Rhodopseudomonas palustris: one gene and its partner. Each later gene encodes a partner of the first gene's protein in a complex. Links are inferred from orthologs where the notes say so. Each region holds a gene or a part of one and is shown in the gene's direction. Other genes may lie near its edges.

Region 1 (6,943 bases):
CGAGCACGAACAAGCGCTCGTTGTCGCCGCGCGTGCTGATCCCGGTCCGCACGAAGCGGGCGAGCGCCTTCGGCTTCGGCGTGTCGGGCCCCCAATGCAGGCGATAGGTGTAGATGTGCTCGCCCTTCGCCCGCAGCGGCTGCTTGGGCTCCCAGAACGCGGCGATATTGTCGTGGACTTCTTCACGGGTCGGAATCTCGACCAGCTTGACGGCGCCCTCGGTCCAGTCGCCGATCGGCTCTGCCCACAGGCTCGGTCGCAGCTCGAACCGCGATTCCAGATCCAGATAGGCGCCGAAGCTGCGCTCGCGCTGCATCAGCCCGAAGCCGCGCGGGTTGCGATCGCCGAACGCACTGATCTGCAGATCGCGGGGATTGCACAGCGGCCGCCACAGTTCTTCGCCGCTGCCGTTGAAGACCGCCAGCCCGTCGGAATCGTGCACCGACGGGCGGAAGTCGGCCGCATCGGCCGGATCGTTCGGGCCGAACAGAAACATGCTGGTCATCGGCGCGAGGCCGACGTGCTGCAGATCGACCCGGGGATACAGCGCCATCTCGACGTCGAACACGGTGGTGACGCCCGGACGGATGGTGAAACGGTACGCGCCCGCGATGCTCTTGCTGTCCAGCAGCGCGTGTACCACCATCGACGATGCGCCGGGGGCGGGGCGTTCGAGCCAGAACGTCTTGAACAGCGGAAATTCCTCGCCGCCGGACTGGCCGGTGTCGATCGACAGTCCGCGCGCCGACAGGCCGTAGCGCTGGCCTTTGGCGACGGCGCGGAAATACGCCGCACCGAGGAACGCGCTGACCTCGTCGAAATAGTCCGCGCGCTCCAGCGGCGCGTGAATGCGAAAGCCCGCAAAGCCGAGATCGGCATCCGGTGGCGGCGGGGCGGCGTCGCCGAACGAAAAATCTTCGGCACGGTAGCGGACCGGCCGAGCCTCGCCTTCCGCGACCTCGAAGATCGTCACCCGGTTCTTGTACAGGAAGCCACGGTGAAAGAACTGCACCTGAAACGGCAAGCCTTCGGCGCGCCACAGCGCGCGCTCCGGATTGAAGCGAAGCGCGCGATACGCATCATAACTTAGATCGCCCAGCGACGAATGCAGCGCGCTGTCCGGCGCCTGATAGGGCTTGCTCGCCAGTTCGCGCGCCAGATTTCGTACGACCCAAGGATCGAACGGGCTGGAGGGTGGGGATTTGTTCGCTGCGGCCGGCTCGGCCTTAGCTTGCAACAGCGGCAGCGCCGCAAGGCCGGTCAGAACTTGCCGCCGGTTCAATCTCGCTTCTCCGCTTGGAACGATTCAGTTCCGCACAAACGTCCGGGAGCGCGAAGAGTTCCTCGAGCGAGGGCGATCAGTCCGATCTAGCCACGTCCGCGATATGGCTGCACGCCCTGATCGGGGACCCAGACATCTTTCGGCAGTTTGCCGGTCTGCCAGAACACGTCGATCGGGATGCCGCCGCGCGGATACCAGTAGCCGCCGATGCGCAGCCATTTCGGCTTGATCTCAGCCGCGATCCGCTTGCCGATCGCCACTGTGCAGTCCTCGTGGAAGGCGCCGTGATTGCGAAACGAGGCGAGGTACAGTTTCAACGATTTCGACTCGAGCAGCCAAGGGCCCGGAACGTAGTCGATCACCAGATGCGCGAAATCCGGCTGCCCGGTCACCGGGCACAGCGAGGTGAATTCCGGTGCAGTGAAGCGCGCCAGGAAATTGGTGTCCTTCTGCGGGTTCGGCACCCGGTCGAGCTTGGCGGCTTCCGGCCGGTCCGGCCATTCGACGGCCTGACCGAGCTGCAGGGGCGGGGAGGAGGCGGATTTGCGGGGCGTTTTCGACATGGCTTGAACTCGGGTCTCCGTTACCGCCGTCCTAGATCATTTTCCGAAGCAGGGGAATCCGTCGCAAAACCGGTGCGTTCGCCGTTTGTCGGACCTCATGGAGCGGTCCGGCGGCCTTTTCGTGCCCCGAGCCATGCTGTAGAAGCGGCGCAACTCCATTCCCTCCATCCGATCAAGAGGCATTCATGACCGCCATCGTCGACATCATCGGCCGCGAAATTCTCGACAGCCGCGGCAATCCGACCGTCGAAGTCGACGTGGTGCTCGAGGACGGCTCGGTCGGCCGCGCCGCGGTGCCGTCGGGCGCGTCGACCGGCGCCCACGAGGCGGTCGAGCTGCGCGACGGCGACAAGGCTCGCTATCTCGGCAAGGGCGTGCTGAAGGCGGTCGAGGCCGTCAATGGCGAGCTGTTTGATGCGCTGGGCGGCATGGACGCCGAGCAGCAGGTGCAGATCGACCAGACCATGATCGAGCTCGACGGCACCCCGAACAAGGGCCGGATCGGCGCCAATGCGATCCTGGGTGTGTCGCTGGCGGTCGCCAAGGCCGCGGCGTCGTCTTACGATCTGCCGCTGTATCGCTATGTCGGCGGCACCTCGGCCCGCACCCTGCCGGTGCCGATGATGAACATCATCAATGGCGGCGCGCACGCCGACAATCCGATCGACTTCCAGGAATTCATGATCATGCCGGTCGGCGCGCCGAGCTTCGCGGAAGCGCTGCGCTATGGATCGGAAATCTTCCACACACTGAAGGGCGAACTGAAGAAGGCCGGCCACAACACCAATGTCGGCGACGAGGGGGGCTTCGCGCCGAACCTGCCGTCGGCCGACGCCGCGCTCGATTTCGTGCTGTCGGCGATCGGCAAGGCCGGCTTCAAGGCCGGGGAAGACGTCATGATCGCGCTCGATCCGGCGTCGACCGAGTTCTTCAAGGACGGCAAGTATGTCTATGAAGCAGAAGGCCGCAGCCTGGGTCCGCAGGAGCAGGCCAAGTATCTCGCCGATCTGGTGTCGCGTTATCCGATCGTGTCGATCGAAGACGGCATGGCCGAAGACGATATGGAAGGCTGGAAGGCGATCACCGATCTGATCGGCGACAAGTGCCAGCTCGTCGGCGACGATTTGTTCGTCACCAACGTCTCGCGCCTCGCCGACGGCATCAAGGCCGGCCGCGCCAACTCGATCCTGATCAAGGTCAATCAGATCGGCACGCTGACCGAGACGCTCGCCGCCGTCGAGATGGCGCACAAGGCCGGCTACACCGCGGTGATGTCGCATCGCTCCGGCGAGACCGAGGACTCGACCATCGCCGACCTCGCGGTCGCCACCAATTGCGGGCAGATCAAGACCGGCTCGCTGGCGCGCGCGGACCGCACCTCGAAGTACAACCAGCTGCTGCGCATCGAACAGGAGCTCGGCACCAGCGCGTACTTCCCAGGCAAGGCGGCGCTGAAGGCGTTCCGCTGAACGACAAGCAAATGGCCGCGATGATGTGATCGTCGCGGCCATCGGCTCGTCTTGAACCCCGCGCGCGGCTGCATCATGGTGCGGCCGCAACAGACAGCAGGGAGAAAGACGTGACCGAGGCCATCACCGGACTGCAACTGCGCTCGCTGATCAAGACGAGCGGCGACCTCGAAGTTTCGCTGGTGCCGGTAAGCATTCCCGAGCCCGGCCCCCACGAGGTGGTGGTCCGGGTCGAAGCCACCCCGATCAATCCCTCCGATCTCGGCCTGTTGTTCGGCGCCGCCGACATGTCGACCGCGAAAGCGTCCGGCAGCGCGGACGCGCCGGTGATCACCGCCAAGGTGCCGGAAGCCGCGATGAAGGCGATGGCGGGCCGGCTCGACGAGTCGATGCCGGTCGGCAACGAGGGCGCCGGCACGGTGATCAAGGCCGGCAGCTCGGACGCGGCGCAGGCGCTGCTCGGCAAGACCGTAGCGATGATCGGCGGCGCAATGTACGCGCAATACCGCCTGATCAAGGCGGCCGACTGCCTGAAGCTCCAGGATGGCACCACCGCGGCCGAAGGCGCCTCGTGCTTCGTCAATCCGCTGACCGCGCTGGGCATGACCGAGACGATGAAGCGCGAAGGCCACAAGGCGCTGGTGCACACCGCCGCGGCGTCGAACCTCGGCCAGATGCTCAACCGGATCTGCCTCAAGGACGGCATCGATCTGGTCAACATCGTGCGCAGCGAGGCCCAGGCCAAGCTATTGCGCGACATCGGCGCCAAATACGTGGTGGATTCCACCGCGCCGACGTTCCTCGACGATCTCACCGAGGCGCTGGTCCAGACCGGGGCGACCATCGCGTTCGATGCGATCGGCGGCGGCCGGCTCGCGGGGCAGATCCTGAGCTGCATGGAAGCCGCGATCGGCAAGACCGCGACCGGCCCCTACAGCCGCTACGGCTCCAACGTGCCGAAGCAGGTCTATATCTACGGCAGCCTCGACACCAAGCCGACCGAGATCTTACGCAATTTCGGCTTCGCCTGGGCGGTCGGCGGCTGGCTGCTGTTCCCGTTCCTGCAGAAGATCGGTGCTGCCGACGCCGCCAAACTCCGCGCCCGCGTTGCGGCCGAGATCAAGACTACCTTCGCCAGCCACTACACGCGGACGGTGTCGCTCAGGGAGGCGCTGAGCCTCGATGCCATCGCGGTCTATAACAAGCGCGCGACCGGGGAGAAATTCCTCATCGCCCCCAACGCATAGCTGCCATCGGGGGTATGAAATCCGCTGGTGCTGATCGTAGTTGCTAGCTAGTCTCAACAAGACGAAGCAGCCCAGCGGAGATTTCATGGATCAGATGGCTGAACGGCGACCGTCGGAATTGGCGGAAGCGACCGCCGCATTGATCAATCACATCGTCGGGGCGATCGAGTCCGCCGCGGTGGTGATGGAGCCGTTCTATCACCTCGAATTCGTCGGAATCTTTCCGGCGCTGGTCTACGCGGCGATGCTCAAGGCGATGCCGCGCAACACCGACTATCGGCCGATGCATGGCCGCAGCAAGGGCAATGATCTCGCTGACGGCACTCACACCCGGGTGAAGATCGACCTGTTTCCGGAATACATCCGGCACCTGCCGCCGGAGCAGCGCTCGGTGTGGCGCATGGTCGGCGACGCGCTGTGCTCGGAGCCGGTGAAGGACGCGTTTCGGCGCAAGCTGGCGCCGGCCCTGGAGAAACGATTTGGGCCGGACGCGCGGGAGGTCGGGATGTTTCCGATTCCGATCCTGACCCGCGACGTTCCCGGTTACAAGATCACGCCGCACACCGACACGCATTGGAAGGGCATCACCGTGCAGCTCTATCTGCCGCGGGACGAAGCCCACACCGACATCGGCACGATCTTTCACGATGTGCTGCCGGACGGGTCGATGCCGAAGGCGCGGCAGATGAAGTTCGCGCCGAATTCGGGCTATGCGTTTGCGGTCGACAAGCAGAGCTGGCATTCGGCCGACACCGTCCCCGCGGGCGTCGAGACGCGTGACAGCATTCTGCTGACGTATTTCGTCGACCAGGGTCCGCTCAAGGTGCTGCGCAATCGCGGCAAGCGGCTCGGCAACTTCCTGCTCAACGAAATCCGCACGCGGACCTGACTGACGCCTTTGATGGCGACGGTGCTATCCTTCGTCAGGTTCGGCACAAGCCCGGCATGACGGCGGTGGGACGATCAGCTTAATAACAGGCGTCACCGCTCCGCAGTGGCCAGCTTGGCGCCTAGCGCGACGAAGGCGGCGGCGAAACTGCGGCGGAGCCAGGTCATCACTTGCGGGCGGGTGATGACGTGGTCGCGTAGCCAGGCGGCGAACAGGCCGTAGATCACGAACACCACGAAGGTCATCAGCATGAAGATGCCGCTCAGCTCGACCATCCGGCCGAGCGGATGGGCGTCGTCGGCTGAGACGAATTGCGGCAGGAAGGCGAGGAAGAAGATCGACAGCTTCGGATTGAGGATGTTGATCAGGACGCCCGTCACCGTCATCTGCACTGCCGACGGAGCGCCGACATCGGTCTCGACGCTGAGCGGGCCGCGCTCGCCGAGCGTCTTCCACGCCATGTAGAGCAGATAGGCGACGCCGAGATACTTGAAGAGCTGGAACGCCACCGCGCTGGTGTGGAGCAGGGCGGCGAGGCCGAGGATCGCCGCCGCCATGTGGGGCACGATGCCGATGGTCGAGCCGAACGCCGCAATCGCGCTGGCGCGTGAGCCGCGCGACAGGCCGGTGGCCACCGTATAGAGCACGCCGGTTCCGGGCGAGGCGACCACGATCAGCGAGGTGATGAGAAATTCGGCGGTCACCATTGCGCGCATCGCTCCTGCCAGACACTTGCAATTTGCCTCGCGCCACTGAAACAGTGCGCGCCAACAGACATAACACGAAATCGGAGACCGCAATGGGTGGACCGCTCGCCGGCATCAAAGTGATCGAGATCGCGCAGGCGATCGCCGGGCCGATGGCCGGGATGATCCTCGGCGACATGGGCGCCGACGTGATCAAGATCGAGAAGCACGACGGCGGCGACGATGCCCGGCACTGGGGCCCGCCCTTCGTCGACGGCGATTCCTTGCTGTTTCACACCTACAACCGCAACAAGCGGTCGGTGACGCTCGACATCAAGAACCCGGACGACGTCGCGCGGCTCAAACAACTTGTCCAGGATGCGGACATCCTGATCCAGAACCTGCGCTCCGGCGTGGTCGCGTCGTGCGGCATCGGGCCGGACGTGATGTGCGCGGTCAATCCGCGGCTGATCTATTGCTCGGTGTGGGCGTTCGGCAAAGCTGGTCCGTTGAGCAAGGAGCCGGGCTTCGATCCGCTGCTGCAGGCCTATGGCGCGGTGATGTCGCTCACCGGCGGGCCGGAGCATCCGCCGACCTTCTGCGCGCCGCCGATCAACGATCGCGCCACTGCGCAATGGTGCGTGATCGGCGCGCTGGCGGCGCTTCAGCAGCGCCACGTCACCGGCAAGGGCTGCGTGATCGACACCTCGCTGTTCGACACGGCGGTCGGCTGGGTCGACATGTCGCTCAGCGGCTATCTGCTCGACGGCGAGCCCCCTGTGCGCCACGGCACCGCAAGCGGTACGC
Region 2 (7,712 bases), 400 kb from region 1 along the record:
CCGCCCCGACGGTCTTGCTGCGCCATTGTTCGGACAGCAGGTGCTGCAGGTCGGCCTTGTTGGAGACGTAGCCGAGCTCGATCAGCACCGATGGGACGTCCGGCGCCTTCAGCACCCGGAAGCCGGCCGATTTCAGCGGACGCTTGTGCATCCGGGTGGTGGCCTTCATGTCCTTCATCAATTGCTGGGCGAATCGATTGGAGAAGGCTTTGGTCTCGCGCTGCGCCAGATCGATCAGGATGTCGGCGACCTCGGTCGGCTCCTCGGTGAGATTGACGCCGCCGATCGCGTCGGCCTTGTTTTCCGCATCGGCCAGCCGCTGTGCCTCGGCGTCGGACGCCTTGTCCGACAGGGTGTAGATCGTCGCCCCCTGGGCGTCGCCCTCGCGCCGCGGCAGGGCGTCGGCGTGGATCGACACGAACAGCGCCGCGGATTGTTCGCGCGCAACCTTCACCCGGTCGGACAGCGGAATGAAGGTATCGTCGGCGCGGGTCAGCACCACCCGGAATTTGCCCTGCTGCGCCAGCCGGTCGCGCAGTGCGACGGCGAAATCCAGCACGATGGTTTTTTCCGCGACGCCATCGGCCGATTGGGTACCGTTGTCGATGCCGCCATGGCCAGGATCGATCACCACCACCGGACGCGGATCGTCGTGCTCGATCTTGGGCAGCGGCGCGCTGCGAACCACCGTCGCAGTCGTATCGCCCCCCGCCACGCTGGGCCTTAGTTCAGCGACGCTCCCCGCGGTCTGCAAGGCCTGCATGAAACTGCTGCGGTCGATCGATTCGAGATCGATCACCAGCCGCCCCGGTTGACCGTTGGCCGGTTCGAGCACCTCGACCTTGGCGATCTTCGCCGGTCCGGTGAGATCAAGCACGATTCGCGAGCCGCCCGGCATCACCAGCCCGTAGCGGAACGCCTTGATCAGGCCGCGCCCATTTTCCCCAGCCCCCTTCGGCAGCCTGAAATTGATCTGGGGAAGGTCGATCACCACACGAAAAGGGTCCGCCAGAGCAAACGCACGGAGCGGCACTTTGGTATCCAAATCGACGATCAGGCGGGTGTGATTATCGTCACCGGCGATACGCGCGTCCGATGCGATCGGAAAACTGGCCGGAATCGGCGCGACACCGTGTGCACTCGGCTCGGCGAGGGCCGGAGCGATCGCCCCAGACATCAGGCACAGCGATGCTGCAGCGCACGCAACCATCGCACTGAACAAAACAAAATGATTTGCGCGCCGTGCCAAACGAATCCCAACCTCCCGGAAGTCGTTGTACCGCAATAAAACTGCACGGTTAATCGGAGCTTAAGTGCCTCGGAATGAAACCTGCGGGGTGTTGCCAGGCCGCGACGCTCACCTTGCAACCGCCACCCAATCCACGTATGTATTTACTGCTGACGGTCTATACTACCGGTTGTGTCGCGTTCAGCCACTCGGTGCAGCGCCAAGTCCCCGATCCCAAACCCGGAGGATTTTGCGTTTTGCCGGCCCCTCCGAGCCAGCGCAGCGCGCGGCAGGTCAAGGAGTGCCGGCCCAGCCCGAAAGGCGTCCGTCCCCGGGCCCTCTCTCGTACCCGGGACGGTTCAACACTTCATGACCGGCCACATCCGGCTCACCGGCCGAATGCCTCACTCCGGCTTAGCGCCTCGGCGCGGAGCCGGCCCATCAGCAAGACGACACGGCGGCCGATCGAGCCGCCACCTGTTCAGACGGGCCGACGCTTAATGCGCCAGACTGCGATGCCGAAACCGACCCACGCAAAGGCCGCGCCGCCGCGAAGCATTTGCTTCGCCTCGCGCGTCGCCTCGGGTCTTCGACCGGCACGGCACACCGCGATGCGTTTCGGCCTTCCCCTCACCCCCGAATCAGGTGGACCGTCGCGTCTGCCGGCCGCGCTGCTTGCGCGAGCCGTTTCGCGCGCGCTCCGCCGACATGAGTTGAAAAATGGCCAACAAGATGCTGATCGACGCCACCCACCCGGAAGAGACCCGGGTGGTCGTGGTCCGTGGCAACCGCGTCGAAGAGTTTGATTTCGAAACCGCCCAGCGCAAACAACTTCGCGGCAATATCTATCTGGCGAAGGTCACCCGGGTCGAACCCTCGCTGCAAGCCGCCTTCATCGAATATGGCGGCAATCGTCACGGCTTCCTTGCATTCAGCGAAATCCATCCCGACTACTATCAAATTCCGGTCGCCGACCGGCAGGCCCTGATCGAGGCAGACGAACGAGCCCATCGCGAAGCCGAAGAGGAAAGCGAACAGCGCTCGAGCCGCCGCCGCTCGCGCCATCGCAGCCATCGCCGCCGCAACAACGGCGAGCGGGTGCAGAGCGAGATCGTCGAAACCAGTGCCGATCAGCTTGATGCCACGGTCGATCAGCCCGATGCCGTCGTGGAGCACCACGAGGCGCAAGAGACCGACGCGTCCGCCAGCGGCGAACCGTTGATGCACGAGCTGCCGGCGGGCGAGATCGCCGAGCAGCACGACGCAGACCACAAGCACACCGATGTCGACGCGGCGCCGTCCGAAGCGCCCGCTCCGTCTCCTGCGGAGGTGAGCGCTGCGGCCGAGCCCGCCGCTGTCGAACAGCCCGCGGCCGGCGAGGTCCCCGCCTTGTTCGTAGCCGCGGAGGCTACCGCGTCGCACGAGGAAGAGACGCACGGCGACGATCACGCCGAGACCCGCGCCGGGTATGCCGAGGACGCGCCTTTCCCGATCGACGGGAACGACGAAGCCGAGGATGGCCACGAGGCGCACGACGATCACGCCGAGCACGAGCCTGAGACCGACATTGATACTGATACCGAGACCGAGGCAGGAGCCGAGGACGACGAAGAAGAGGACGACGAAGAGGACGCCGAGGAGGACGTGGTCGAGTCGGTCGGCGGCGACGACGTGCTCGAGGAAGTGCCGGAACGCGCCTTCCGTCCGCGCCGGCAGTACAAGATCCAGGAAGTCATCAAGCGTCGCCAGGTGATGCTGGTGCAAGTCGTCAAGGAAGAGCGCGGCAACAAGGGCGCGGCGCTCACCACCTACCTGTCGCTCGCCGGCCGTTACGCTGTGCTGATGCCGAACACCGCCCGCGGCGGTGGCATCAGCCGTAAGATCACCTCGGCGCAGGATCGATCCCGGCTCAAGGAAGTGGTTCAGGACCTCGACGTGCCGGAAGGCATGGGCGTGATCCTGCGCACCGCGGGCGCCGCTCGCACCAAGCCCGAGATCAAGCGCGATTTCGAGTACCTGATCCGGATGTGGGAGACGGTGCGCGACGTGACGCTGAAGTCGCAGGCGCCGATGCTGGTCTACGAGGAAGGCTCGCTGATCAAGCGCTCGCTGCGCGACCTCTACAACAAGGAGATCGACGAGGTGCTGGTCGCCGGCGAAGCCGGCTACCGCGAGGCCCGCGATTTCATGCAAATGCTGATGCCGTCGCAGGTTCGCGCGGTGAAGCTGTATCGCGACGGCCAGCCGCTGTTCTCGCGGATGGGCGTCGAGAGCCAGCTCGACGCGATGTTCTCACCGACTGTGCAGCTTCGCTCCGGCGGCTACATCGTGATCAACCAGACCGAGGCGCTGGTCTCGATCGACGTCAATTCGGGCCGCTCGACCCGCGAGCACCATATCGAGGACACCGCGCTCAAGACCAACATGGAGGCTGCCGAAGAAGTCGCGCGGCAGCTCCGGCTGCGCGACCTCGCCGGCCTGATCGTCATCGACTTCATCGACATGGACGAGAAGCGCAACAATCGCGCGGTCGAGCGCAAGCTCAGCGACTGCCTGCGACAGGATCGCGCCCGTATCCAGGTCGGTCGCATCTCGCATTTCGGCCTGCTCGAAATGTCGCGCCAGCGCATCCGCGCCAGCGTGCTGGAAAGCTCGACCGAGCCCTGCCCGCATTGCGGCGGCTCAGGCCATGTCCGTTCGGTATCCTCGGTTGCGCTGCAATTGCTGCGCGGCCTCGAAGAGGTGCTGATGAAGGGCGCGACGCACAATCTGATCGTGCGCACCCGCACCGACGTGGCGCTGTACGTGCTGAACCACAAGCGCGGCCACCTGCGCGATCTCGAGACCGGATTCAGAGTGTCACTGTCGGTGCTGGCCGATCCCACCGTCAGCGGACAGCAGTCGTTCGTGATCGATCGCGGCGAACAGGTCCACACGCTGGAGACCGCCAAGGCGCTGCTCGCGGCGCAGATCGCCGCCTCGCCGGCGCCCATTGACGAGCCTGAGGACGACGACGGCTACGAATTCGAAGCCGAGATCGAGACCGACGAAACCGTCGGCCTTGCCGACGAGCAGGCCAGCGAAGCCGGCGACACCGACAGCGAAAACCGCAAGCGCCGCCGCCGGCGACGACGCCGACGTTCGGGTGAACCGCGCGAGGCCGCCGAGGCCGGTGCAGTGGGCGAAGACGGCGAGCAGCCGTTCGTGGCCGAAGGCGTCGAACAGGTCGGCGAAGCTGACGAAGGCGACGAGGCCGGCGACGACGACAGCGAGACCGAAGTCCGCGCCGACCAGGGCGAGAACGGCGAACGCCGTCCGCGCCGCCGCGGTCGCCGGGGTGGCCGCCGCCGCCGTGGCACTGCGGATGGCACTGAGGCCGAGGCCGGCGTGGTCGGCTCGATCAGCGACGAGCTGAACGCTGCAGACGAAGCCGAATCCGCCGATGCGGTCGCCGACTTCGATGGCGGCAGCCCGTCGGTGCAGCCGAGCTTCGAACCGGCCGCCGAGACCGAACAGCCGCATCACGTCGCGCCGCAGGATACTGCGCCGTCCGAACCGCAGCATACGGCAGCCGCCGCCCCCGATGCCAACGACGCGTCGGCCGAGGACGACAGCGCCGCGAAGAAGGCTGCGCGTCGCCGCTCCACGGTGCGCGAAAAGGTGAGCTTCGGCGCCCCGGCCGCCTCCGAAACGACGGCGGAAGCCACAACCGAAGTGCAGCCCGAGCCGACCGCTGAGGCCGAGCAGCCCGCCGCGGCCGCGCCTGTGGCAGAAGCCCCGGCCGCCGAGGCCGCCCCGCAAGCAGCCGAGCAGCCAGCGCAGGAGTCCTCCTCTGCCGCCCCGCGCCGCGTTGGCTGGTGGTCCCGCCGCTTCGGCGGCGGCAACTAAGGCCGCCATCAAGACAACAGCTTCAAAAATGCCCGCGCACGCCGCGGGCATTTTCATTTCCGGGATCGGTGATGAGATCCGCGCCCGGCTGCGCTGCATCAGCTTGATGAGCCTTGACACTCCGCTCATCATGCCCGGGCTCGTCCTGGCCATGACCAAGTAAGTGACCAACCGGCCATCATCTTAATAGGTAGCGAATTCTCTACGACTACCGGGTCGCGTTGTCGGACTAACAGCCCCCACCCAAGAACACCGATGCCCGCGGCGAACGCGGGCATCACATGATCAAAATCAAAGCCAGTATTGCAGCGCCGGCGTCAGCCGGTGGTGACGGCGGTCTCGACGTCGGAAGGATCGATGCTGCGATCGAGGCTGGCGCATAGCCGGTCTTTGTCGAGTTCGCCCTCCCACCACGATACGAACACCGCGGCGACGCCATTGCCGGTGATGTTCGTCAGCGCGCGAACCTCGCTCATGAACTTGTCGATCGAGAACACGATCGCCATGCCTGGCACCAGCGCTGGGTTGACGGCCGCCAGCGTGCCGGCAAGCGTCACGAATCCGGCACCAGTGACACCGCTGGCGCCCTTCGAGGTGAGCATCGCCACCAGCAGAATCGCGACTTGGTCACTGAACGACAGCTCGATACCGAGCGCCTGGGCGATGAACAGCGTCGCCAGCGTCATGTAGATGTTGGTGCCGTCGAGGTTGAACGAATAGCCGGTCGGCACCACCAGGCCGACTACCGACTTCGAACAGCCCAGCCGTTCCAGCTTCTCCATCAGTTGCGGCAGCGCGCTCTCCGACGACGAGGTGCCGAGCACAATCAATAGCTCGTCCTTGATGTAGCCGATGAACTTGAAGATGTTGAAGCCGACGAACCTGGCGATGGTGCCGAGCACCAGCACCACGAACAGCGCCGCGGTGGCGTAGAACAGCGCCACCAGGCCGATCAGATTGCCGAGCGCCGCAGGGCCGTACTTGCCGATCGTGTAAGCCATGGCGCCGAACGCGCCGATCGGAGCCGCCTTCATCACGATCGCGATCACGCCGAACACGGCGTGCGCGGCGTCGTCGATCACGTCGCGCAGCCGATGGCCGCGTTCACCGAGCGCCATCAGCGCGAAACCGAACAGCACTGCGAACAGCAACACCTGGAGGATATCGCCTCTCGCGAAGGCGCCGACCACGCTGTCCGGGATGATATGCAGCACGAAGTCGACCGAGCTCATGTGGCCGGCCTGATCGACGTATTTTGCCACCGCGCCGGCGTCCGGCCTGGCGGCGAGACCGTGGCCGACCGGAAACAGATTGCCGACCACGAGGCCGAGGATCAGCGCGAACGACGACACGATCTCGAAATACAGCAGCGCCTTGATACCGACGCGGCCGACCTTGCGGGCATCCTGGATGTGGGCGATACCCGACACCACGGTGCAGAAGATGATCGGCGCGATCACCATCTTGATCAGCTTGACGAAGCCGTCGCCGAGCGCCTTGATCCATTCGTTGGTGGCGAAGTGCGGCGACAGCCAGCCGACCAGCACGCCGACCACGATCGCGAACAGCACCTGGACGTACAGCACCTTGTAGAACGGCTTCGACTTGCCGCTCTGCGGCAGCGCCAGTGCATCGATATCGGTCGTCGCCGACATGGCCATCACTCCACTCGCTTGATGCCTGTCGAAGAATGTGACGTTGCTGACCGACCGCAGGCAGACCGGCCAGCCAAGTCGATTGACTTTGAACCGTCAGCGTTGGCGGTCGAGGATGCGGCGCATCGCGGGTAACAAGGTCGCGCCAAGCGCGGACTTGACCAGCGAGCCGGCGAGGAACGGAACCACACCGATCCACCAGGCCTTGGCCACGCCGAGATGCAGACCGAAGGCGAGCCAGGTGAAACCGAGTGTCAGGATGGCGAGGTGGCCGGCGAGCATCGCTGCGAACAGCTTCGGCACCGAGCGATCGCAGCCGCGTTCGGCGAACCACCCGACCAAGACTGCGGCGACCACGAAGCCGCCCAGATATCCGGCGGTCGGGCCGAGCAGCGGCGCCAGTCCACCGACCGGGCCGGCGAACACCGGCAGACCGACGCCGCCCGAGGCGAGATAGGCGAGTAGTGTCGCGGCACCGAGCTGCGCGCCATAGGCGGCCCCGATCAGCACCACCACCAGCGTCTGCAGCGTCATCGGTACCAGCGGCAGCGGCAAATTGACCTTGGCCGACAGCGCCAACAATAGCACGCCAGACGCGACCAGAACGATCGCCCGCAACCAGACAGAGAATCCGCCCGAGTGCTGCGGCCACAAGCGAGCAGCAAGCACTGCGTGGCCGCCGGTGCACGGCGGCGCGGACGAACCGAGCGGCAAGGGAATTCTCCCGGGAGAAATTAGTCGCGGGAGCCTATAGCGACGAAATGCCGCAAAGATCAACCTTTGAAATCGCCAATCCTGTCATGCGGCCGAGATCATCGGCCGAGCCAGGCGGTGATCCGGCGTACCGCTTCGCGCATGTCCTCCGCGGACCTGGCATAGGAAAACCGCACGAAACTCTTGCCGCGCACCGGATCGAAATCGATCCCCGGCGTCGCCGCCAC

What was found.
Region 2: the proteins of eno (region 1) and FLL57_RS07860 are in contact, whole or in part, in a solved structure (PDB 2FYM), measured with the Escherichia coli proteins. The link is inferred for Rhodopseudomonas palustris from one-to-one orthologs.

What each region holds. Positions count from the first base shown.
Region 1 is NZ_CP041387.1:2,123,979-2,130,921, reverse strand. Bases 1,182-4,172 are described here. They hold eno (phosphopyruvate hydratase), read left to right. Parts: upstream 1,182-2,030; coding sequence 2,031-3,314; downstream 3,315-4,172. Other genes in these bases: FLL57_RS09725 (zinc-binding dehydrogenase), read left to right, coding at 3,425-4,172; queF (preQ(1) synthase), read right to left, coding at 1,369-1,845; FLL57_RS09740 (glucan biosynthesis protein G), read right to left, coding at 1,182-1,282. Also shown: more of FLL57_RS09740, read right to left, coding at 1-1,181; more of FLL57_RS09725, read left to right, coding at 4,173-4,561; FLL57_RS09720 (hypothetical protein), read left to right, coding at 4,647-5,450; FLL57_RS09715 (LysE family translocator), read right to left, coding at 5,543-6,157; FLL57_RS09710 (CaiB/BaiF CoA transferase family protein), read left to right, coding at 6,250-6,943. UniProt on the Escherichia coli protein: Catalyzes the reversible conversion of 2-phosphoglycerate (2-PG) into phosphoenolpyruvate (PEP). It is essential for the degradation of carbohydrates via glycolysis.
Region 2 is NZ_CP041387.1:1,727,350-1,735,061, reverse strand. Bases 1,557-5,316 are described here. They hold FLL57_RS07860 (Rne/Rng family ribonuclease), read left to right. Parts: upstream 1,557-1,948; coding sequence 1,949-5,116; downstream 5,117-5,316. Outside these bases: FLL57_RS07865 (N-acetylmuramoyl-L-alanine amidase), read right to left, coding at 1-1,249; FLL57_RS07855 (dicarboxylate/amino acid:cation symporter), read right to left, coding at 5,434-6,771; FLL57_RS07850 (biotin transporter BioY), read right to left, coding at 6,868-7,425; FLL57_RS07845 (pyridoxal phosphate-dependent aminotransferase), read right to left, coding at 7,584-7,712. UniProt on the Escherichia coli protein: Endoribonuclease that plays a central role in RNA processing and decay. Required for the maturation of 5S and 16S rRNAs and the majority of tRNAs. Also involved in the degradation of most mRNAs.